2 regions of the Methylobacterium sp. PvR107 genome follow, and region 1 is predicted to be linked to the other one. Evidence: predicted binding sites of a transcription regulator. Region 1 holds the regulator's gene; the other holds the start of a gene.
What was found. Region 1 encodes LexA, which represses DNA repair genes until DNA is damaged. Its sites were predicted from a motif close to TGTTCNNNNTGTGTTCNG; they were not measured.

Region 1 (9,774 bases):
AGCCGCGCTCCCCTCTTGCGGGACTGCATCCCGGCCCGACCCCCGCTGACGCGAGGGCCCCCCTCCCCCGCAGAGGAGGGAGGGAGGACGCCTGCCCGCGCCTCCCCGATCCCTTCCCCGATCCCCTCCCCGATCCCCTCCCCCTGGCCCGACCACCTCCCGCCGCGCCCCCTGGTGCTGTTCCCCCGGGGCGAGGCCGCCCTCGACGTTCTCTCGACCATCCCGGAGGGTCCGCCCCGGCGCTTCCGCTGGCGCGCCCAGGTCCATCGAGTCACCCATGCCGAGGGGCCGGAGCGGATCGCCGCCGAATGGTGGCGCGCGCCCGGCGAGCCCCGCGACTACTACCGCGTCGAGTGCGAGGCCGGGCACCGGCTCTGGCTCTACCGCGACGGGCCGCACGCCTCCGACCGCCCGGCCGCGTGGTACGTCCACGGGCTGTTCGCGTGAGCGGCCCCGCTTACGCCGAACTCGCCGTCACCACGAACTTCTCCTTCCTGCACGGCGCCGCGCACCCGCAGGACTACGTCGTGCAGGGCGCGGCCTACGGCCTCGCCGCGATCGGCATCGCTGACCGCAACACCGTGGCCGGCGTGGTCCGGGCGCACGCGGCGGCGCGGGCGCTCGAAGCGGAAGGCACCGTGATCCGGATCCTGCCCGGCGTACGCCTCGTCACCGAGGAGGGGTTCGAGGCCGTCACCTACCCGATGGACCGGGAGGCCTGGGGGCGCCTGTGCCGGCTGCTCACCCTCGGCAACCGGCGCGTCCGCAAGGGCGCGTGCCGGTTCTCCTTCGCCGAGATGCTGGAGGCCGCCGACGGCCAGATATTCATCGCCATGCCCCCGGCCCGGCGCCTGCCGGAGGGGTTCCGGGCGCGGCTGGAGGCGCTCGCCGCCGCCGCCCCGGGCCGGACCTTTCTCGGCGCGTGCCACACGCGGCGCGGCGACGAGCGGCGGCGCCTCGGGCTGCTGGCGGAACTGGGCGCGGCCTCGGGCGCCCCGATGGTCGCGGTCTCGGATGCGCTCTACCACCATCCCGAGCGGCGCCCGCTCCAGGACGTGGTCACCTGCATCCGCGAGGGTTGCCGGATCGGGGAGGCCGGCTACCGCCTGGAGGCCAATGCCGAGCGCCACCTGAAGCCACCCGCCGAGATGGCGCGGCTGTTCGCCGACCACCCGGAGGCCCTGGCCCGCACCGTCGAGATCGCCGAGGCCTGCGATTTCGACCTCGCGCAGCTGCACTACGAGTATCCCGACGAGCCGGTGCCCCCCGGCCGCACGCCGCAGGAATACCTGGAGGAGCTCACCTGGGAACGGGCCCGCTGGCGCTACGCCGGCGACATCCCCGCCCCCGTCGAGGCCACGCTTCACGACGAGCTGCGGCTCATCGCCAAGATGGACTATGCCCGCTACTTCCTGACCCTGTTCGACGTGGTCGCGTTCGCCCGCAGCAAGGGCATCCTCTGCCAGGGCCGGGGCTCGGCCGCCAATTCCGCCGTTTGCTTCTGCCTCGGCATCACCGCGGTGGATCCGTCGAAGCACCGGCTGCTCTTCGCCCGCTTCATCTCGGAGAACCGCGGCGAGCCGCCCGACATCGATGTCGATTTCGAGCACGAGCGCCGGGAGGAGGTGATCCAGCACCTCTACGCCCGCTACGGCCGCGAGCGCGCCGCCCTCTGCGCCACGGTGATCCACTACCGCCCCCGCATGGCGATCCGCGAGGTCGGCAAGGTTCTAGGCCTCACTGAGGACGTGACTGCGGCGATCGCCGACACGGTCTGGGGTTCCTGGGGCACCGGCATGCCGGACCAGCACGTGCGGGAAGCCGGCCTCGATCCGGAGAACCCCGCGATCCGGCAGGCGCTCGACCTCGCCCACCAGCTGATCGGCTTTCCCCGCCACCTGTCGCAGCATGTCGGCGGCTTCGTGCTGACCCGCGGCCGCCTCGACGAGACTGTGCCGGTGGGCAACGGCGCCATGGCGGACCGCACCTTCATCGAGTGGGACAAGGACGACATCGATGCGATCGGCCTGATGAAGGTCGACGTTCTGGCGCTCGGCATGCTGACCTGCCTCAAGCGCGGTCTCGATTTCCTGGAGCGGGATCACGGCACCTTCTACGAGACGCTGGCCGACCTGCCGCAGGAGGATTCCGCGACCTACGCGATGCTGGCCAAGGCCGATTCCGTCGGCGTGTTCCAGGTCGAGAGCCGGGCGCAGATGTCGATGCTGCCCCGCCTGAAGCCCAAGGAGTTCTACGACCTCGTGGTGCAGGTCGCGATCGTGCGTCCCGGCCCGATCCAGGGTGACATGGTCCATCCCTATCTGCGGCGGCGCTCGGGGATCGATCCGGTGGCGTACCCCGCCCCGCATCCGGATCACGGTCCGGCGGACGAGCTGAAGGAAGTGCTGCAGAAGACCTACGGGGTGCCGCTGTTCCAGGAGCACGCCATGCAGATCGCCATCACGGCGGCGGGCTTCACCCCGGCGGAAGCCGACGGGTTGCGCCGGGCGATGGCGACCTTCCGCCATGTCGGCTCGATCGGCGGGTTCGCGGACAAGTTCGTCGGCGGCATGACCCGCCGGGGCTACCCGAAGGATTTCGCCGAGCGCTGCTTCGCGCAGATCCGCGGCTTCTCCACTTACGGCTTCCCGGAGAGCCACGCGGCGAGCTTCGCGCTCCTCGTCTACGCCTCGGCCTGGATGAAGTGCCGGCACCCCGACGTCTTCCTGGCCGCGATCCTCAACGCCCAGCCCATGGGCTTCTACCAGCCGGCCCAGCTGGTGCGCGACGCCCGCGCCCACGGGGTCGAGGTGCGGGGCGTCTGCGTCAACGCCAGCGACTGGGATTGTACCCTGGAGCCGGCGGCGAACCCGCAGATGCACGCCGTGCGGATCGGCCTGCGGCAGGTCCGCGGCCTGCCCGAGGCCGCGATGCGCCGTCTCGTGCGGCTGCGGGCCAACGGCTACGCCAGCATCGAGGGCCTGCAGGCGTCCCTCGCCCTGCCCCGCAACACCCTGGAGCGCCTGGCCGAGGCGGACGCGTTCCGCTCGCTGGGCCTCGACCGACGCGCCGCCCTCTGGATGGTCCGCACCCTGGAGGGGACCTCGGCGCGCAAGGCTGCGAAGGCCGATGCCAGCGAGCGCCGGGCTCATCTCCTCGAGGCGCCGCTGCCGCTCTTCGCCTGGCACGCCGATGACGGCCTGTTCCGGCACGAGCCGGCGGTGGACCTGCCGTCCCTGGCCCCGTCCGAGGCGGTGGCCGAGGATTACTCCGCCACCGGCCTGTCCCTGCAGGGGCACCCGGTGGCGTTCTTCCGGGGGCGCCTCGCCCGGATCGGCGCGATCCCGGCCCGGGCCCATCTCGACCCGGCCCTGCCCCAGGGCGCCCGGGTCACGGTGGCGGGGCTCGTGCTGATCCGCCAGCGGCCGGGCACCGCCAAGGGCGTGGTCTTCCTGACTCTGGAGGACGAGACCGGTATCGCGAACGTGATCGTCTGGAAGGCGGTGTTCGAGGCCAACCGCCGGGCCGCCATGCAGGCTCGGTTCCTCGCCGTGCGCGGCCGGATCCAGCGGGCGGGCGGGGTGGTCCATCTCGTGGCCGAAGGGTTTCGCGATCTCACCGCCTCGCTCCGCGACCTGCGCGAGGCCGGCATGCGGCTGCCCCCCGAGAACACGGATTTCGGCGTGCCCCCGGACCGGCGCGTGTATCGCAGCCGGGATTTCCACTGAGCCCCGCCCCTCGACAGGCCCCGCGCCGCGCGTAGAGTGCCCCCATGTCGAGCTTCGCCGTTCCGCGCCTTCTCCTCGCCGCCTGCGCGTCCCTGCCGCTGATCCTGCCGCTCCTGGCGGGAACTGCCCGGGCCGACAGCTGCGACGACCTCACCCGCCAGATCGCCGGTGCCATCGGCGGCAAGGTCGGCAAGCGGGCCGGCCCGAGCATCGACATCCGCATGGCCGGCCCGATCAAGTTCGACGTGACCTGCCGGGCCGAGCCGATCGTTCAGGCGACCTCCGCCGAGCCCGCCCCCTCGGCGACCTTCTTCCGCGACCTGTCGGTGGCGTCCGAGATCCTGATCGGCGAGTCGGCCGCCACCGTCGAGCCGATCATCACCAACGCCTACCGGACCTCGCTCGCGGAGCGGCGCAAGTCGTTCATCCAGCAGAACGGCTGGTCGGCCTCCTGCTACACCGACCCGGGCAGCAGCACGATGCGGACCCTTTGCTCGGTGGGGCGCATCCCGCCGGGATGAGGCGGACCTGAGCCCGCAGGATGCCCGCCGAGCGCCCGCTCAGTACTCGACCACGCCGTCGAGCGCGTAGTGCTTCACGGTCTTGCGGTTGGCGATCAGCTCGTCGACCGTCGGCTCGCCCTTGAGGGCGCGGGCGATGGCGAGCTTCGTCGCCTCGTAGTTCGTCCGGTAAAGATCCTTCTGGTCGAGGTTGTCGTCCTCGGCGCAGCGCGGGTCGAGCCAGATCATGATGATCATGCAGAGCTCGTCGAGCCCGTCCTTGGGCAGGATGCCCTCGATGATGCAGTCGACGATTGCGTCGCCGGTGGCGGCCTGGACCACGCCGCCGAGGAGTTCGACATACTCGGCCGTGTGGATCGTGGCCTTGGTGGTCATCATCGTGGCCGGACGCACCAGCTGGTTGAGGTCGCGCACCACGAACATCCGGGTGTGGCCCTGGACCTGCCCCATCATCGACGCGAAGGCCTGGCCCACCGGCCCGCGCACCGAGCCGATCAGCACCTCCGGCATGGCGTCGGTGTACTGGCCCTCGGCCGCCAGCACCGTGGCCTCGCCCGCGCGGAACCAGATCTCTTGCATGTTCGAACTCCACCTGATCGGAGCCCGCGGGAGACATCATCGCGCAGCCCGCGTCAATCGATTCAGAGCGGGCCGCCCCGTCGAACACGCCGACCGGCACGAAGGCGATGGTCAGCCCCGAGACGGCGTAAACCACCCCCTTGTCGGGCCCTCGATCCGCCGTCCCGCCGGTAGCTCCCGGTGAAGACCCGGCCGAGCAGCACGATGTCCGGCAGCCCGCAGCTTACGAGACACGGCGCGCCGAACAGGCCGCCGATACCGGCGATGCCGCACAATCAGCAGCGCGTAGCCCCAGCGGGCGCCCCTCCGGGCCGCCGTGATCAGCCTGCCGACATCCGTGTCGGCGCGCATCACGACGAGTCCGGGGCCTGCGGCCTTGAGGAACGCGTTCAGGCGAGGCAGGGAAGTGCTTGGCACGGCTCGGGAACAGGCCCGGGCACGGGGCCGGTTCCGGCGGGCGTCTTCGGGCTTCCACGGGGCAGGCGGGAGGAATGTGAGATGGCCGAGAGTACGGATCGAGGCTCCGGCTGGAGCCTTCAGGCGAGCGCCGTGCCCGACGGGGTGCGTCTGGAACTCGCCCTGTCGGACCTGGGCGGAGGTCCGGTCACCGCCGCGATCGTGCTCGACCGGGCGGAGGCCCGGGCCTTCGCCCGCGCGCTGCTGGCCGCCGCCGGAGATGCGGCGGAACGGACCTTCCCGAAGCCGGGCCGTTGAGGGGCCGCCGCCGACGGATCAGCGCGGGCCGAGGCCCGGATTGCGGCCCGGAAGGCGCGGCACCACCGTGCCCCGCTTCTCGATCGGCGCGTCGCACGCGTAGGCGAACTCGGTCTTCAGCGGATCGAACACGGTTTCGCCGACGATGCGGCAATCCTCTCGCACGGTCTCGTCGAGATAGGCGCGGGCGGCGGTGCGGAAGCGCTTCACCCGGGTCGATTCCGGCTCGGGATCGATCCGGACCTCGCTCAGGTTGCAGCCGGCATATTCACGCAGGGCATTGGAGACGATGAGCATCCGGCGCATCTGCCGGTTGTCGTAGACCTCGTAGGGCTCCTTGCAGCCGATCGTAACCACCTGCGGGGTGAGCGCGACGTAGTTGCGCGAGATGTACGAGAACCCTGTGGTGCAGCCCGCGAGCGCCAGGCCGAGGGAGACCAGGCCCACGGAAGCCAGGCTTCGGGGCAGCAGAGCCGCGGGTCGTCGCATCCTCGTCATCCCAGCCCGATCTCAGCCCGCCCCGGCTCCGCCGCCCTGCCCGGCGGGACGTGGTGCATTGAAACGGCTCCGCTTGCGCCGTCAATTCGTTTCTGCCTCGGACCATGGCGTCCTCGGAAGCGTGGCCGTATGACGCTTGCGGAACACTTGCGGAACGTTTAACCTGTTCGTGATTTGTTTCAGAGACCGTCCCGAGGCGGTCCGCCAAGCCGCGAGGCCCCCGTCGATGCTCACGCGCAAGCAGCTGGACCTCCTGCGATTCATCCAGAATCGCATGCAGGAATGCGGCGTTCCCCCCTCCTTCGACGAGATGAAGGATGCACTCGACCTCAAGTCGAAATCGGGCATCCACCGTCTGATCACGGCCCTCGAGGAGCGCGGCTTCCTGCGGCGTCTCCCGAACCGGGCGCGGGCCATCGAGGTGATCCGCATTCCCGAGAGCCTGGCGTCCCCGGCTGCGGCGGCTCCCGCGGAGCCGCGCCGCTTCACGCCGAGTGTGGTCGAGGGCGGCAAGTCCAAGCAGCCGGCTCAGCCTGCCGCCGCCCGGATGATCGACGAGGCCGGCCGCGCCGTGTCGATCCCCGTCATGGGCCGGATCGCGGCCGGTACCCCGGTCTCGGCGATCCAGAACCAGAGCCATGCCATCACCCTCTCGCCTGACTTCCTAGCCGGCGGCGAGCACTACGCCCTGGAAGTGCGCGGCGACTCGATGGTGGAGGCCGGCATCCTCGATGGCGACCTCGTGGTGATCCGGAAGCAGGACACCGCCAATACGGGCGACATCATCGTGGCCCTGATCGACGACGAGGAGGCGACGCTCAAGCGCCTGCGCCGCCGCGGTTCCTCGATCGCCCTGGAAGCCGCCAACCCGGCCTACGAGACCCGCGTCCTGGGCCCGGATCGGGTCCAGATCCAGGGCCGGCTCGTCAGTCTCGTCCGCCGCTACTGAAGCGGGGCGGCCGGCGCGTCGCCCGGGGCGGGGTTGGCACCCGGCGGATCGTCCTCCGTCGCGGCCATCCCGCGGGAGGCTTCGGCAGGGGGATCCGTCCCGGTCCGCGCGGCGACGGGTAGGCCGGGCAATGCATGCGGGCGCCACGGCACCGTTCGGTCATCGGTCCGGGCGCCCTGTATCGCGAAGCCGCCTGGTCCGGCGCGCAGGGCGACGGCCCCGTGGCTGGCGAGGAAGCGGCGGTCGATGACCAGTGGGCCCGTACAGGTCGGGGGCGCCGCGAGGCCGGTGATCAGCACGGCGGCCCGGGCGCAATCCTCCGGGAAGGCGCGCCGGTCGCGGACCAGGGCGACGGCCCGGCCGTCCGGCAGGATCGCGGTGCAGCCGAGCCGGTCGCAGCGCCCGCCCGCGGACGGGCGGCTCCGCTGTACCGGCGTGCGGCCATCGCCATCGGCCTTCAGCCACTGTTCCAGGACGAAGCCGGAGGGATTCCCCAGCGCCGCGAGGCGCCCGTCGGGACCCCGCACCGCGGCGCCTGCGCCCTGCCGGTCGACGTAGAGATCGTAGCGCTCCGGCAGGGCCGCGAGGCCGAGGCCGACCAGGAGCGGCGGCAGGGCGAGCCAGCGCAGGCGCGAGACCGGGAGCGTCGCCAGCAGCAGCCCGGCCGTCAGCAGTCCCAGCGCCCCGGTTCCGAACGCCGGCAGCACCAGGGTCGCCCGCTCGAACCCGGCGATCCATTCGGAGATCGCCAGCATCCCGCCGACCGCCTGGCCCATGAGCCACCAGACCGGCCGGTCCAGGGCGAACGGGTAGGCGAGGATCCCGATCACCGCGGAGGGCATCACCACCAGGGAGACCAGGGGCAGCGTCAGGGCGTTGCCGATCAGCCCGAACGGCTGGATCGTCTGGAAATGGTAGGTGGCGAAGGGCGCGGTGGCGATCTGCGCCACCAGGGTCGTGGCCAGGGTGCCGGTGACCGCCGACAGGCCGGTGCCGACGATCCGCCCGATCCGTCCCGCCCCGGGGCGCACGAACAGGCGCCCGTCGATCAGCCGCGCGCAGGCGATCAGCCCGGCCACCGCCCCGAACGACATCTGGAAGCTCGGGCCAAGCAGCCCCTCGGGCTCGCGGGCCAGGGCGATCAGCGCGGCGAGCGCGAGGTTGCGCATCGACAGCGCCGGCCGGTCCACCAGGATCGCGCCCAGCATGATCAGGGTCATGATCAGCGAGCGCTCGGCCGCGATGTCCCAGCCCGAGAAGGCGCAATAGGCGGTGACCCCGAGCATCGCGAATCCGGCCGCGATCTTCTTGATCGGCCAGACCAGGGCGCAATGGGGGATCAGCGCCAGGGCCGCCCGCACCAGCCAGAACACGACGCCGGCGGCCAGCACCATGTGCAGCCCCGAGATCGAGACGACGTGGTAGATGCCGGCGGCGCGCAGTGCGTCGTTGGTCGCCGGGCCGATCAGACCGCGCTTGCCGGTCACCAGGGCCGCCGCCACTGCGCCCGCTTGGCCGCCCTCGGCCTGGGCGATCCGGCGGGTGAGCGCGTTGCGGGCCTCGTCCAGCATGGCGGCGAGCCGGAGGCGCAGCGGCGGTGGGACCGGCGGCGTCGCGATCCGGACCGCGCCGACCAGCGAACCCACCGCGCCGATCCCCTGGAAATAGGCGTCCCGGGCGAAGTCGTAGCCGCCCGGGCGGGCCGCTTCGGGCGGCGGCAGCAGGCGCGCGGTGGCGGCGATGACATCTCCGGGCCGCAGGGCCGGCGCCTTGCGGAACGAGACCCGCACGCCGGCGGGCCGCAGGTCCGGCGCGAGTCCCGCGAAGGTCTCGACCCGGACGATCAGCCGGGCTCCGACCTCGCGCTCGTCCAGAGCCTCGATCATCCCGGTGAGCGGGCCGATCGTGGTCCGGCTCAGGATCGGGGCGGCCACCTGCGAGACCCGCCAAGTTGCCGCCGCGAAACCGAGGAATCCGGCTGCCACCGCGAGGGTGAGCGCCAGCGCCGCCGGTCGCGCGCCGAGAAACGGGATCGGCGCCGCCGCGAGCGCGGCCCCGGCCAGCGGTGCGGCCAGAACCGGCGTCCCGTCGACCGCCGCGAAATAGACCAGGATCCCGGTGCCGAAGGCCACCGCCAGCCAGGGGAACAGACGGCGCTGCTCGGCTTCGCGGCGGAGGCCCCCGGCGAGCCAGGCGCCGATGGCCGGCGGGGCCAGGGCGCGCGGGCCCGGCAGCGCCACCGCGCTCCCTGCCACCCTCGCGCCGATCCGCCGCATTGCCGTCGTCCCGATCCGCGCGACCTGTGCGGGGTCGTGCGATTCCTCCGACGATTCTTAACGCAGTGCCGGCCTCGTGCTACAGCCGGTGCTTCATGCTACGGGCGCCGTGTCGAGCCCCTCGCCGCTCTCCGCCTCCGCTCCGCGACCCGCCCCCGAACACACCGGACCGATGTCCTCAGCCGTCGTCACGCGCTTCGCCCCCTCGCCCACCGGCTACCTCCATATCGGCGGGGCCCGCACGGCGTTGTTCAACTGGCTCTATGCCCGCCACACCGGTGGCACGATGCTGCTGCGCATCGAGGACACCGACCGGGAACGCTCCACCAAGGGCGCGATCGACGCGATCCTCGACGGGCTGACATGGCTCGGCCTCGACTGGGACGGGGACGTGATCTTCCAGTTCGCCCGCGCCGAGCGCCACCGTGCCGTCGCCGAGGAGCTGCTGGCCGCCGGCCGGGCCTATCATTGCTACGCCACCGCCGAGGAACTCACGCAGATGCGCGAGA
Region 2 (9,774 bases), 3.4 Mb from region 1:
ACCACGACGAGTTCCTGCGCGACTATGTCGGCACGAATTTCGGCGGGATCGAGCTGGCCGAGACCGCGATCCACGCGGCGGCCGACGGCCGGCGTTACCTCGTGATCCACGGCGACCAGTTCGACATGGTGGTGCGCCACTCGCGCTGGCTCGCCCATCTCGGCGACGGCGCCTACACGCTGGCTTTGTCCCTCAACACCGTGATCAACAAGGCGCGGCGGCGCCTCGGCCTGTCCTACTGGTCGCTCTCCGCCTGGGCGAAGCTGCGCGTGAAGAACGCCGTCAGCTTCATCGGCCGCTTCGAGACGATCCTGGCCGAGGAGGCGCGCCGGCAGGGCGCCGACGGCGTGATCTGCGGCCACATCCACCACGCGGCCGACCGGCCGATCGGCGATCTGCGCTATCTCAACACCGGCGATTGGGTCGAATCCTGCACAGGGCTGGTCGAGCACTACGACGGCCGCATCGAGGTGCTGCACTATCCGAGCGTCCTGCGGGCCCGCGTCGCCGAGAGCGTGCCGGAAGCGCTGCCGGGCCGGCGCGCGGTGGCGTGAGGTCACCGCCCGTGAAGCTCCTCATCGCCAGCGATGCCTGGCACCCGCAGGTGAACGGCGTGGTGCGCTCCCTGGAGCAGATGGTGTGGCGCGCCCCGGAGCACGGCTTCGAGACCGCCCTCCTGACGGTGGCGGATTTCCGCTCGCTGCCCCTGCCGGGCTATCCAGAGATTCGTCTCGCCTATGCCGGGCGGGAGCGGGTCGCGGCGCGCTGGAACGCGGAGCGGCCGACCCATGTCCATATCGCGACCGAAGGGCCGGTGGGCTTGGCGGCGCGGCGCTACTGCCTCGCTCACGCCCTGCCCTTCACCACAAGCTACCACACGCGCTTCCCCGAATACCTCGCCGCCCGGGCCCCGGTACCGGAGGCTTGGTCCTACGCCTATCTGCGCCGCTTCCACGGGGCCGCGCGGGGTACGATGGTCAGCACCGCCTCGCTGCAGGGCGAGCTGGCGGCGAGGGGATTCGGCCGGCTGATGCGCTGGACCCGCGGCGTCGACACCACGCGGTTCCGCCCCGCCGAGCCCGGCGCACCGATGCCGGCGGACCTCGCCGGACTGCCCCGGCCGCTGTTCCTCTATGTCGGGCGGCTCGCTGTGGAGAAGAACGTCTCGGCCTTCCTGAGCCTCGATCTGCCGGGCACCCGGATCGTCGTCGGCGACGGCCCGGACCGGGCGCGGCTCCAGGCGCTGGCACCCGGAGCGATTTTTCTCGGCACCCGGACCGGCGCGGCTCTGTCGGCGGTCTACGCGGCCTGCGACGTCTTCGTGTTCCCGAGCCTCACCGATACGTTCGGCATCGTGCTTCTCGAGGCCCTGGCCAGCGGGCTGCCGGTGGCGGCCTTCCCGGTCCCGGGCCCGATCGACGTCGTCGGCAGCACCCGCGTCGGGGTGCTCGACCGGGACCTGCGGGCCGCCGCGCTCGCCGCCCTCGACCTGTCGCGCGCCGAATGCCGGGCCGAGGCCCTGCGCTGCGGCTGGGACGTGAGCGCGCGCCAGTTCTTCGGCAACATCGTCGAGGCACATGGCGACGCGCGGGGCACCCGGGACGCCGCCTGACCGGTGACGGCGCCCGCGCGGGATGGCAGGAGGGTGCCATGCCCCTTGCCCGGATGCCCCCTGCCCGGAAGCCGCCTGCCGCGACGATGCCGTTCGATCCGGCCCGCGCGGTCGATTACCCCGCCGTCATCGGATGCGACGAAGTCGGGCGCGGCGCGCTGTGCGGGCCCGTGGTGGTGGCGGCGGTCTGGTTCGACCCCGCGGCGCTGCCGCCGGCCCTGCTCGCCGCCCTCGACGACAGCAAGCGCGTCCCCGAACCGGTCCGCGCGCGGCTGGCGCCGCTGATCCGCGCCCAGGGGCGCGTCGCGGTGGCGGCGGGCTCCCGGGCGCTGATCGACCGGATCAACATCCGGGCCGCCACCCTCGACGCGATGGCGCGCGCGGTGGCCCGCCTCGGGCTCGACGCGCCGGTCCTGGTCGACGGACGCGATGCCCTGCCCGGCCTGCCAGGCCGCGCGGTGGTCGGCGGCGACAGGCTGGTGCCGCAGATCGCCGCCGCCTCGATCGTCGCCAAGGTGTTTCGCGACGACCTGATGCGGCGCTTGGCCGAGCGCCATCCCGGCTACGGCTGGGAGCGCAACGTCGGCTACGGCACCGCCGTCCACCGCGCCGGCCTGACGAAGCTCGGCCGGAGCCCGCATCACCGGCTCAGCTTCACACGGGGATTTGACCAGGCCTGAGAGGTCGGGTCACGCGGCCCGGATTCCCGCCAGGAAGTGATCGACCTCGGCCGCGAGCTGCTCGGATTGGCGCGACAGCGCGGTCGCAGCGGTGAGCACGTGATCGGCCGCGCGGCCCGTCTGGTCGGCCGCGTTAGCAACGCCGGAGATGTTGCCGGTCACCTCCTGCGTCCCCGCATTGGCCTGGGTGATGTTGCGGACGATCTCCTGCGTGGCGGCCCCCTGCTGCTCCACCGCCGCCGCAATCGCCGCCGCCACGGCGCTGATCTCCCCGATCCGGCCGGTGATCGTGCCGATCGCATCCACCGCTTGGCCGGTCACGCTGCGGATCTCGCCGATCTGCCGGCCGATCTCCTCGGTGGCTTGGCCGGTCTGCGCGGCGAGCGCCTTCACTTCGGTGGCGACCACCGCGAAACCCCGTCCCGCCTCGCCCGCCCGCGCCGCCTCGATCGTCGCATTGAGCGCCAGGAGATTGGTCTGCGCGGCGATCCCGGCGATCAGCTCGATCACGGCACCGACCCGGGCGGCCGCCGCGTTGAGCGCGGCCACGAGCGTGGCGGTCTGATCGGCCTCATCGACCGCGGTCCGGGCGAGCTCGGATGAGCCCTGAACCTGACGCCCGATCTCCTGGACGGAGGTCCCGAGTTCCTCGACGGCGGCGGCCACCGTTCTGACGCTGGCGGACGCCTCCTCGGCGGCGGCGGCCACGGCATTGGACTGGCTGGCGGTGTGCTGCGCCGTCGTGGTCATCTGCCAGGCCGTGGTCTGCAGCTCGGCAGCGGAACTGGAGACCTGAGCGACGATGCCGGACACGGCCTGCTCGAAACCCTGCGCCAGCGCGTCGGTGGCCGACCGGCGCTGCGCCTCCGCGGCGAGACGGGCCGCGGCGGCCTCGGCTTCCAGCGCCCGGGTGCGGATCAGGTTGTCCTTGAACACCCGGACGGCCGCTGCCATCGCGCCGATCTCGTCCCGTCGCTCCTGTATCGGGATCGCCGCGGTGGCATCTCCGGCCGCGAGCGCGCCCATGGCCTGGATCATGGCCCGGATCGGCCGCAGGATGCGGCGGTCGACGAGCACCATACCGCCGACCGTCAGCAGCAGGCAGCTGGCCAGAAGCGCGAGGGCAACCAGAAACGAACGCTGCGCCTCGCCGGCCAGCACCTCGGCGCGCGCGATCATCGCATCGAGGGCCGCGTCGGCCAGGGCCACGAGCGTGGCCCCATCGGCGATGTCGCGCGCGCGCAGGTCCCGCGCCCCGATGCCGGGCGGCCGGCTCTGGCTCAGCGCGTTCGTCAGGGCGATGCGCCGCGCCGCCGATTCACCCTCGAAATTGCTGTCGCGGGCCTTCCTGAAGGCCGCGCGAATCGTCTCCGGCAAGTCGTCAACGATCGTATCGACGACCTCGGCCCAAGCGGCGAAGAGGCGTGCCCGCTCCTCGGCGGCCGCGATCATCTCGGCCTGCGACCACCCCGCCCCGGCTGCAACCGCGGTCTCGATCCGGACCCATGAGATCCCGAACGCGATCCGTGTCGCCCACGCGGCGCGCTTGATCTCGAGGTATCGCTCGATGGCCGCATCCTCCCTGGGGATGGCGGCATCCACGGCCTTGTTGGTCGCCGCGTAGGCCTGGAGCAGCGCCGCAATGACCGTATCGACGGTCTGTCTGAGCGCGGCCGGGCGCTCCCGTTTCGGCACGGCCGCGGCGGCCTCGACCTGCGGCCGCTGGGCGGTCAGCGCCGCCTGAGCCCGGCGAAGTGGCTCCAGGGTCGCCTGGACCGAAGGCACGTCGAGGTCGCGCGCGATCGCCCAGAACGCCGCCTCGCTGTCGATCCGAGCCCTTTCGTCCACCTCCAGGGCCGCCTTGCCGGATGCGGAGACGGGGTCCTCGTCGGCCAGGATCTTCAGGCCCGTCCCACGCGCCGTACGCGTCGCGATCACGGAATGGAGCAGGGCGCGGCTCGCCTGCGACAGGGCGACGACGCCTTGACCCCGCAGCGTCTCCTCATGCGCTCCAAACAGGGTCGTGGCGCGCGCTGCCAGCAGCAGGACGCTCATGGCGCATAGAATGGCGCCGAAAATAGTGCCGATAGACAAATTTGTAATTTTATGAACAACCAAAGTCCTCATTGCTCAAAATTCCCGTCCTTACATGCAGTTCCGAAGCAATGCGTAAGTCAAACCTGGAATCAATGCCTAACGGATTTGCATCCTCAGCGCTCCGAATGTCAACCTTGTGTTGCCAGAAAAATCGCAGACGCGATTCGTGAGACGCGACGACGTGCGGCGCAATTCAATTGATATCCTCAATCGGACATCCGGCACTGCATTACTCTTGCACAGAGCCTGCTGTCACAGATCTCGTGGTCGTTGGTTTGAGCCGCGCAACCGGCCGGACGCCTGGTTCTCCCGCGTGTCGCTTCGCCCCGTGCCGGCCGTCAGAACAGTGCCAGTTGCGCCCCCGGCTTGCGGAAGGCGTCGCGGTCCAGCGCCATCCGGCCGAAGGCGAAGCCGAGCCGCGTCCCCGCCAGCCGCACCCGCTGGCCGATCATCGCCGCGTAGGCGCCCTCGCCGCGGAAGCGATGGCCGAAGCGCGGATCGTTCTCGCGGCCGCCTCGGGCCTGCGTCAACAGCCCGAAGGTCCGGTCCTTCCGCTCGGGGTAATGCGCGGCGAACCAGTCGGCCACGAGGTCGGCGACCTCACCCGGCAGCCGGAGCAGCGCGTGGCCGATGCGGCTCGCGCCGTTCTCCCGGGCCCGGGCGAGGATCGTCTCGATCTCGGGATCCGTGAGCCCCGGGATGATCGGCGAGACATTGACCATCACGGGCACACCCGCCGCGCTCAAGGCGCGCATTGCGGCCAGCCGCTTCTCCGGCCGCGGGGCGCGGGGATCGAGGCGTCGAGCGAGGCCCGGGTCGAGGGTCGGCAGCGACAGGGCGACCAGGATCAGGTTCTGCGCGGCCATCTCGGCCAGGATGTCGAGGTCTCGCAGGATGAGGTCGGATTTGGTGGTGATGCTGACCGGGTGCCGGGTCTCCCGCAGCACCTCCAAAACCGCGCGGGTGATGCGGTGCTCGCGCTCCAGCGGCTGGTAGGGATCCGTGGCCGTCCCGAGGGCAATCGTCTCGGGGCGATAGCCCGGTGCCGCAAGCTCCCGGGCGAGGAGGCGGGCGGCCTCGGGCTTGGTGAAGATCCGCGATTCGAAGTCGAGCCCCGGCGACAGGCCGAGCCAGGCGTGGGTCGGCCGCGCGTAGCAGTAGATGCAGCCGTGCTCGCAGCCCCGATAGGGATTGATCGACCGGTCGAACGGAACGTCGGGCGACGTGTTGCGGGCGATGATGCGGGCCGTACGCTCCGGCGTGACCTGCGTGCGCAAGGGAGCCGGCTCGTCCGCCCCCCAGTCGGAATCGTAGAACAGCTCGCGCCGCGCCGCCTCGAAACGGCTCGTGGGATTGGCGGTGGCACCGCGCCCGCGCCGGGCGCTCTCGGGCGGCGTGCTGTGCCCGAGCCGGATTGCAGCGCCCTTGCCCGACCCACTCCCTGTCCGTGTCATGCCGAGTCGCTCCCGTGTTTCACGTGGAACATAACGCGAACAGACTGGAAGGCGGCGCCTTATTTTCAGGCAAATCCCCGCGCGGCGCGTCGCACGGTCGCGCTGGCGCCTTCCGGAGGCCGATCAATAGTTTACGGCGGCGCAGAATCGTCTAAGGGCGCGCTCATGCTCTCTGCGGTGACCTTCCTGGCCGACCCGGCCGCTCCCGATGCGATCGATCGCCTGGCCGACACGCTCAGCGTGCTGGTCTCGGGTGTCGCAGGAGGCCTGATCGGCGACGCCGTGATCGTTACCGGAGGCAGCAGCGAGGCCGTGGCGGCCGTCGCGGAGGCGACGGGCGCGACGCTGGTCCTGCACCGGGACGGCAATCCCTACGCGGCGGGCGCAGCCGCGGCGCGTCGGGACTGGATCCTGTGCCTCGAGGCCGGGGACGTCCCGGCCGAGGGCTGGATCCGGACCCTCGACCGCTTCGTCGGCACCGCCCGGCCCGAGACCGGGCTCGGCCGGCTCCAGCGCCCCGCAGCCGGATGGGCCGCCCGCCTCGCCGGCCGGATCGAGATCGTGGCCGGCGCCCGGCAGGCCCGGGCCGGGGATGTCGTCCGGCGGGAATCCCTGCGCGCCGGGGCGGTGTTCGCGCCGCGCCTCAAGGTCCGCCCGCTGATCGCGCGGATCGACCGGGCCTGAAGAAGAATCTTGCGCAGCGCCACGTTGTTGTCGGTCACGCCTCCTCTACAACACCCTGAACGGTGTGAAGGATTTGCCGTCTCCGCACCGCACGAGAACGCTGACCCGCTTCCGCCCTGAAAGGATGGTGCCATGGATTCGTCGGGCCTGATGGGACGCAAATCGGTCGACGACATCCTCGAGAGTGGCGAAGGCGAACAGCAGCTCTCGAAAACGCTGGGCGCCCTCTCGATCACCGCGATGGGCATCGGCGCGATCATCGGCGCCGGCATCTTCGTGCTCACCGGCACGGCCGCCGCGCAATATGCCGGGCCGGGGATCATGCTCTCCTTCGTCCTCGGCGGGATCGCCTGCGCCTTCGTGGGCCTGTGCTACTCCGAGATGGCGGCGCTGATCCCGGTGGCGGGGTCGAGCTACACATACACCTACGCGACGCTGGGCGAGTTCTTCGCGTGGCTGATCGGCTGGGATCTGATCCTCGAATACGCCATGGGGGCCGCCACCGTGGCGGTCGGCTGGTCGGGCTACGTGACGAGCATCCTCAAGGATGTCGGGATCGCGATCCCGGCGCAGTTCGCCCACGCCCCCGGCACGCCGATCGGAGGCGGCGGCACCGCCCTGTTCAACCTGCCGGCGGTGCTGATCGTGGCGCTGATCACGATCCTGCTGATGCGCGGCACCAAGGAATCGGCGCGCTTCAACAACGTCATGGTGGCGGTGAAGCTGACCGTCGTGGTGGCGTTCATCGCGCTGGGCTGGGGCCATGTCGACACGGCGCATTGGAGCCCGCTGATCCCCGACAACGACGGCAGCTTCGGGCATTACGGCTACAGTGGCATCCTGCGCGGCGCGGGCGTCGTGTTCTTCGCCTTCATCGGCTTCGACGCGGTCTCGACCGCGGCCCAGGAGGCGCGGCGGCCGCAGAAGGACATGCCGATCGGCATCCTGGGCTCGCTCGCCGTCTGCACCATCCTGTACGTGCTGGTGGCGGCCGTGCTGACCGGGCTCGTGCCCTACAAGGATCTGAACGTCCCCGACCCGATCGCCAAGGGGGTCGACGTGATCGGCATCGGCTGGTTCGCCATTTTGATCAAGCTCGGGGCGCTGACCGGCCTGACGACCGTGATCCTCGTGCTGCTCTACGGCCAGAGCCGGATCTTCTTCACCATGGCCCAGGACGGCCTGCTGCCGAAGATGTTCTCCCACGTCCACCCGACCTACCAGACGCCCTATCGCAGCCAGGCGCTGATCGGGGCCGCGGTCGCGCTCGTCGCCGCCCTGGTGCCGATCAACATCCTGGGCGAGATGGTCAGCATCGGGACGCTCGCCGCGTTCATCCTGGTCTGCGGCTCGGTGATCTACCTGCGGCGGACCGACCGCCACATGAAGCGTCCGTTCCGGGTGCCCGCGGTGCCGGTGGTGCCGATCCTCGGCATCCTGTTCTGCCTGCTGCTGATGGTCGGCCTGCCGCTCGACACGTGGCTGCGGCTGGTCATCTGGATGGCGATCGGGCTCGTCATCTACTTCTTCTACGGCCGGAAGCACTCGGTGCTGCGCCGCAAGGAGGGGAACGCGGCGTAGCGCAACGGGCTGGTTCCGCAGCACAGCCCCGTCTTTCCGGAGCCGCGGAGGGGAGCCGGGAATCCATGGCCGCGCCCTGCCAGTATCTGTACGCCCTCCGGTTCCGGATTCCGGGCTCGCCTCCGGCGCCCCGGAAAGACGGTTCGTGTCACACCGTCAGACTCGCCCCGCGCCGCAGGTGCTCGTCGAGCCGGGGCATGATCTCCACGAAGTTGCAGGGCCGATGGCGGTAGTCGAGCTGCTGGGCCAGGATCCCGTCCCAGGCATCCCGACAGGCGCCCGGCGAACCCGGCAGGACGAAGACGTAGGTCGCCCGCGCCACCCCGGCGGTCGCCCGGGATTGCAGGGTCGAGGTGCCGATCTTGTCGTACGAGATCCGGTGGAACACCGCCGAGAAGCCGTCCATCCGCTTCTCGAACAGCGGCTCCAGCGCCTCCGGGGTCACGTCGCGGCCGGTGAAGCCGGTGCCTCCGGTGCTGATCACCACGTCGATCCCCGGATCGCGCAGCCAGCCCTCCACCTGCTGGCGGATCGCCGGGATCTCGTCGGGCACGATCGCGCGGCCGGCCAGCCGGTGCCCGGCCTCCGTGAGGCGCTGGGTCAGCGTTTCGCCGGAGCGGTCGTCCTCCGGTCGGCGCGTATCCGAGACGGTGAGCACCGCGATGTTGAGCGGGATGAAGCGGCGGGGGTCGGGCTGGTCGGCCATGGCGGGGTCTCTCCGGGACAGGCCCCGATATGGGCCGCCCCGGCCCGGTTGTCGCCCCCGGCCCACCGCGTCCGTCCCGGCCCTTGCCGTGGGGCGAAAACTCGGCTGTGCTCTCCCGGCCCTGTCGGAGATCCTGTCCCCATGCACATGTACGGCAACTGGCGCTCGGCCGCCGCCTTCCGGGTGCGGATCGCGCTCAAGCTGAAGGGCATCGCCTACGAGGAGACCTTCATCGATCTCGACGCGGGCGATCAGCACAAGCCGGAATTCCGGAGGATCAACCCGCAGGGGGCGGTCCCGGCCCTGTTCGACGGCGAGGGTCCGCCCCTCACCCAGTCCCTGGCCATCCTCGACTACCTGGAGGAGACGAAGGGCGGCGTGCGGCTCCTGCCCGAGGAGCCGCGGGCGCGGGCGCGGGCGCGCTCCCTGGCGCAGGTCGTCGCCTGCGACACCCACCCGCTCTACGTGCCGCGGGTGCGCACCTTCCTGATGGAGCATTACGGCCTGCCCCGGGAGCGGATGCTCGACTTCCTGCGCAATGCCTTCGAGACCGGCCTCAGGACCCTGGAGACGCGGCTCGGCACCGAGCCCGGGACCGGCCGGTTCTGCCAGGGCGACGCGGTGAGCCACGCCGATCTCTGCCTCGTCAGCCTCTGGGTCGGGACCGGCATCTTCGGCATCGACACGGCGCCCTACCCGATTGTGGCACGGATCGCCGAGGCCTGCCTCGCCCTGCCGGAGGTCGCCGCGGCACATCCCCTGCGTCAGCCCGGCGCGCCCGGCGCGTGATCCGCCGCGCGCGCACTGGTCACGCGGGCCGGCGGCAGGCAGATGTGGCAATCCGTTAGGCAGGACGTGTAAGCAGGCCGGCGATTTAATCCCGGTTCGGGGGAAGAAAGAGTGTCGATGGCATCCGTCGAGAACGAATCCGGCCTGCATCGCGTCGTCGTGGTCGGCGGC

Region 2: the regulator LexA is predicted to act here: its motif matches at 5,868-5,885, upstream of JOE48_RS10845 (PA0069 family radical SAM protein).

Annotation. Positions count from the first base shown of each region.
Region 1 is NZ_JAFIBW010000001.1:5,741,806-5,751,579, reverse strand. Features, by position in the region: gene JOE48_RS27245 (Y-family DNA polymerase) at 1-447, shown strand, start outside; gene JOE48_RS27240 (error-prone DNA polymerase) at 444-3,728, shown strand; gene JOE48_RS27235 (hypothetical protein) at 3,773-4,249, shown strand; gene fae (formaldehyde-activating enzyme) at 4,289-4,828, opposite strand; gene JOE48_RS27225 (hypothetical protein) at 5,327-5,542, shown strand; gene JOE48_RS27220 (hypothetical protein) at 5,561-6,031, opposite strand; gene lexA (transcriptional repressor LexA) at 6,267-6,989, shown strand; gene JOE48_RS27210 (ComEC/Rec2 family competence protein) at 6,983-9,265, opposite strand; gene gltX (glutamate--tRNA ligase) at 9,438-9,774, shown strand, end outside.
Region 2 is NZ_JAFIBW010000001.1:2,320,088-2,329,861, forward strand. Features, by position in the region: gene JOE48_RS10825 (UDP-2,3-diacylglucosamine diphosphatase) at 1-554, shown strand, start outside; gene JOE48_RS10830 (glycosyltransferase family 1 protein) at 566-1,612, shown strand; gene JOE48_RS10835 (ribonuclease HII) at 1,651-2,292, shown strand; gene JOE48_RS10840 (methyl-accepting chemotaxis protein) at 2,302-4,347, opposite strand; gene JOE48_RS10845 (PA0069 family radical SAM protein) at 4,728-5,843, opposite strand; gene JOE48_RS10850 (hypothetical protein) at 6,009-6,527, shown strand; gene JOE48_RS10855 (amino acid permease) at 6,660-8,108, shown strand; gene moaB (molybdenum cofactor biosynthesis protein B) at 8,257-8,814, opposite strand; gene maiA (maleylacetoacetate isomerase) at 8,956-9,603, shown strand; gene JOE48_RS10870 (NAD(P)/FAD-dependent oxidoreductase) at 9,721-9,774, shown strand, end outside.